One region of the Halalkalibacter oceani genome, then DNA from elsewhere that is predicted to be linked to it. Evidence: riboswitches for the same ligand, from Rfam matches in the RefSeq annotation. Region 1 holds a riboswitch; the other holds the start of a gene.
The links. A riboswitch is a leader RNA that binds a small molecule or an ion and turns the genes downstream of it on or off. The one in region 1 is predicted to bind thiamine pyrophosphate.
Positions count from the first base shown of each region.

Region 1 (2,400 bases):
CAGCTAACAAGTCAATTGGGCAAATCATTTCAGCTATGCCAGTATCAACGCGAAGAATGGAAATTTCATCGTTATAAAACAGGGGAGCTGCGAATTTTTTTTCATGAATATCGCAAGCTGGAACATCTCCAGCAAATTCAGTTTCATCTGGCAAATGTCCTCTCCCTTCCGCTTGGCAATCTGGCTTTTTCGCCGGAAAAAAAGCAGCTTTTGCTGCAGACAATCGACTCAACCGCCGCTATTTTGCGGACGAAGGATCACTATATTCCTGCAGAGCATTATGAGCTGATCGAGCAGCTTGATCAGCATTTTTGGTATTCAAAACATGAAGCGGCCGTCCCTTTGGCAAAGGCTTTTCATCATCATTTTTCTGCGGAGACGATTTTGCTGTATGTGATTCTCTCGATTCATGATGTCTTGGAAGAGCTGGAGCGGATGGCGCGCAAAGCAGAGAAACGAAACAGAGAAGAGCTACAGGCGTTTTCAGCTGAGGACAGCTAGCCGAGCTGTTGGAATTTTCTGATTGCCTTTTTTATTGCGGTGTGGTACAACTACTTGTAGACAAAATAATTATATTGATCATCACTACTAGGGGTGCTTTTGTTAAAAGCTGAGAGAGACGGCTGTCTTAACCCTTATAACCTGATCTAGTTCGTACTAGCGGAGGGAAGAAGTGTGGAACGAGTTCTTTGGACAGAATTGATCTGTTTGTGATAGACGTGAACCACTTCTCTTGTCAGGGGTGGTTTTTTGTTTTGTCTAAATAAGAGAGGAGGGAATGATGTGACGACGATCGCTGAATTGCTTTCGAAAGTAGAGGAGCGGCGGGAGGAACTGATTGAGCTGGCCAAAACGCTCATTTCCTTTGAAACGCCTGCACCACCGGCGCGGAATACGAAAGAGGCGCAGGCTTTTGTTGCTCGTTTTTTGGAAGAACACGGCTTTTCGATTGAGATGTGGGACGTCTATCCAGGCGATCCAAATGTCATCGGCATTCGAAAAGGAACAGAAGCGGAGGCGCATAAGAGCTTAATTGTGAACGGTCATATTGATGTCGCCGAAATCAGCCCGGATGAAAAATGGGAGCTTGATCCGTTCACGCCGTTTGTACGCAACGGACGGTTATATGGCCGGGGTGCGGCGGATATGAAGGGCGGTCTGGCCGGGGCGTTATTCGCGGTCTCGTTGCTTGATCAAGCTGGAATCGCCTTGCCGGGCGACTTGATTTTTCAGTCGGTGATCGGTGAAGAGGTTGGCGAGGCCGGGACACTGGAATGCTGTAAGCGAGGCAGCACGGCGGATTTTGCGGTTGTTGTCGACACGAGCGACCTCCATATTCAAGGGCAGGGCGGCGTAATTACCGGATGGATTACGGTGAAAAGTGAAAAGACCTACCATGATGCGACACGACGGCAAATGATTCATGCCGGCGGCCAGGTTGTTGCCGCGAGTGCAATTGAAAAGATGATGAAGCTCATTAGCGGTTTACAGGAGCTGGAGCGCCATTGGGCGATTACGAAAAGCTATCCCGGCTTCGCGCCAGGCGCAAATACGATTAATCCGGCTGTGATTGAAGGGGGCCGGCATGCCGCTTTTATTGCCGATGAATGCCGGCTCTGGATTACGGTGCATTTCTATCCAGATGAAACGCATGAAGAGGTGGCGCGTGAGATTGAAGAGCATCTGGTAAAGGTCGCAAGCGGCGATGTCTGGCTGCGCGACAATCCGCCGACTTTTTCGTGGGGCGGCAGCTCAATGATTGAAGATCGTGGCGAAATTTTCCCTTCGCTTGAAATTGATCCGGCTGACCCGGGCGTCCGGTTGCTCGCGGCGTCGCATCAAACGGTTATTGGCCGTGAAGCGGAAATCGATGTCAGCCCGACAGTGACCGATGGCGGCTGGCTTGGTGAGGCGGGAATTCCGACTGTTATTTATGGGCCGGGAGATTTGATGAATGCGCACGCTGTTAACGAAAGCGTCGCGGTGGAGCAGCTCGTCGACTACACGAAGGTTTTATTGCAATTTATCTATCAATGGACGCACGAGAAGAAGTAGACAAGGAGTGGAGAGAAAACGATGAAAAAATGGATCATAGCGAGTTTGATGACAGCAAGTATGATGTTGCTGGCAGCGTGCGGAGGAGAGGAGCAGGCGCCAACTGAAGAGGCGGCAGAAGGGCAAAGTCCAGAAGCCGGGCAGGAAGCTGAGCTGGCCAAAATTGATATTATGCTTGACTGGTACCCGAATGCGGTGCACAGCTTCCTCTATGTCGCCCAGGATCAGGGATTCTTTGAGGAGGAAGGACTTGATGTGGAGATTCATTTTCCAACGAACCCGACCGATCCGATCAATTTAGCTGCTGCCGGGCAAATGACGCTTGGCATCACCTACCAGCCGGAT
Region 1 is NZ_JBEPKD010000001.1:644,722-647,121, reverse strand. Features, by position in the region: gene ABMB67_RS03235 (FUSC family protein) at 1-501, shown strand, start outside; TPP riboswitch at 581-686, shown strand; gene ABMB67_RS03230 (acetylornithine deacetylase) at 784-2,055, shown strand; gene ABMB67_RS03225 (ABC transporter substrate-binding protein) at 2,077-2,400, shown strand, end outside.

Region 2 (2,400 bases), on a different contig from region 1:
AATTTAAGTCGATGAAAGAGTTCCTTTTAGCACGCTGGTTCCGTGAAGATGTCGTCGACTACGGTGTCGCCTCGGCCTCTGGCCTGTTTAATATTCGTACGAAAAAGTGGGAAGAAGAAGCACTCGCCGCCGCAGGTGTAACCCAAGACCAGCTTTCCGTCCCCGTCCCTCCGACCTATATTTGTCAAGGGCTCCCTCCGTCGCTTGCCGATCAAATCGGGATCAAAAAGGAACTCCCATTTGTCATCGGTTCAAGCGATGGCCCGCTCGCCAATATCGGAACAGGTGCGATTGAGCACGGAGATGTAGCTGTGACAATCGGCACAAGCGGGGCGATCAGACAAATGAGCACCTCCCCGCGCACGGATGAGCAGCAGGAAATCTTTTGCTACAGCGTAGCAGAACAGCTTTGGGTGATGGGCGGGCCAACGAATAACGGCGGCAATGTGTTCCACTGGATGAAAGAGGTGTTAGGTGAGGAGCAGCAGCGGATCGCCCAGCAGAAACAGCTTTCTGCCTATGAATTACTCACCGGGTTAGCCGAAACCTCCAGTCCGGGAGCCAACGGTCTCCTCTTTCTTCCTTATTTGAACGGAGAGCGGGCGCCGATCTGGAATTCACGGGCGCGCGCCAGCTTTATCGGTTTGACGCCGAGTCACACAAAGGCTGATATGATTCGCGCCGGTCTGGAAGGCACGATTTACAGCATCTATCATATCGGCACTGCCCTGAACAGGCTAGCAGGACCGCCTAAGACGCTTCTGGCAAGCGGTGGATTTGCCCGTTCTGCGCTATGGCTGCAAATTCTCGCTGATGTTTTCGGACAGCCGGTCGAGCTTCCGCTTAGTCATCAAAGCTCGGCATGGGGTGCAGCGTGGCTCGCTTTACTGGCGACCGGAGAAGAGTCACGGCTGGACGATATTAAACAATCGATTCCAATGAAAGGAACGATTGAGCCGAACGAGCAGGCGCACCGGCGCTATGCGGAACTGTTCTCGATTTATCAGCAAGCCATTAATGAACTTCACTCTACCTTTCAGCGTTTATCAGCACTGCAGGCACGACTTAAATGATTGTGAAATCTCCCGCTCTATGATACGCTAAAACAAACATCATACATAGAACCACTGGGGGTGCTACATGCTGAGAAAGGCGTTGCCTTAACCCTTTTTACCTGATCTAGATGATGCTAGCGGAGGGAAGTGGGCTTATGCAGACCGGGTATATCAGTCATCTGAGTAAAGCCAGAAAGTCACTTCCGCAAGGGGAGTGATTTTTTTATTTGCTACGAGAATGAAAGAAAAGGAGAGAATCTCATGACATTTACTGACTACTTGTACGAAACAGCAAAACCAATCTGGGAGAAAGGCTATCAGCACCCTTTTGTCCAGGGAATTGGCGATGGCACACTGGAACCTGAACGTTTTTCCTTTTTTATGCGCCAGGATTATGTGTATTTGATTGAATACGCGCGACTGTTTGCCTTAGGCAGCTTAAAGGCGCCTGATTTGTCGACGATGTCGACCTTCGCGAAGCTGCTTGATGCCACGTTGAATATGGAAATGGAGCTTCATCGTCAATACGCGGAAAGGCTCGGAATTTCTCGCGAGGAGCTGGAAGCGACTGAACCTGCTCCGACGACGCTGGCCTATAGCAGTTATATGCTAAACCTTTCCCAGCGTGGTTCTTTAGCCGAGTTAATTGCCGCCCTCCTTCCTTGTGCCTGGAGCTACGGTGAAATCGGCGAACGACTGGCGCAAATCCCCGGGGCAAGCGACCACCCCCTTTACGGAGAATGGGTCAGGATGTATGCTTCGGAAGATTTCAAGGAATTGGCAACATGGCTGATTGACCTTCTTAACGAGCTGGCCGAGGGGAAATCAGAAGCAGAAAAGAAGCAGCTTGAAACCATCTTTATTCATACGAGCAAGTTTGAATACTTATTTTGGGATATGGCCTGGGAACAGGCCGGCTGGACGATTTAACGTAAAAAGAGCCGCCTGGCAGGAGAACAAGCTCCCGGCAGGCGGCCATTTTTCAAACGTCAGCTTCATCCGCTACTGCAATTCCCGCAGCCAGACAAACTGCAAGGGTCCTCCCTCTGTCTTCGCTTCAAAGATCAGCTCATAATCATCAAGCTCATAGACGTACATCCAGTAATCTTCCATCATATTTTGTTCGCTTCGATCAAACGTCCCAAGCTCACGTTTTAAGTCTTCTTCCGTCAGTTGATAGGTTTCAATGTCCATTGCGACGGCCACGCTTTGTCCGCTCATTGGATTTATAAAAAAAGTATGAGGATCATATTGCCAAAACTCCCCGCCTTCATAGGACCCTTTTTCCCGCGGTTGTCCATAAGCCGCAACGATCTGGTCGGCTGATTGACCAAGCTCAATCGAC
Region 2 is NZ_JBEPKD010000003.1:261,154-263,553, forward strand. Features, by position in the region: gene ABMB67_RS06440 (gluconokinase) at 1-1,073, shown strand, start outside; TPP riboswitch at 1,120-1,218, shown strand; gene tenA (thiaminase II) at 1,317-1,985, shown strand; gene ABMB67_RS06450 (hypothetical protein) at 2,058-2,400, opposite strand, start outside.
Region 2: another riboswitch for thiamine pyrophosphate. It lies ahead of tenA (thiaminase II); the one in region 1 lies ahead of ABMB67_RS03230 (acetylornithine deacetylase).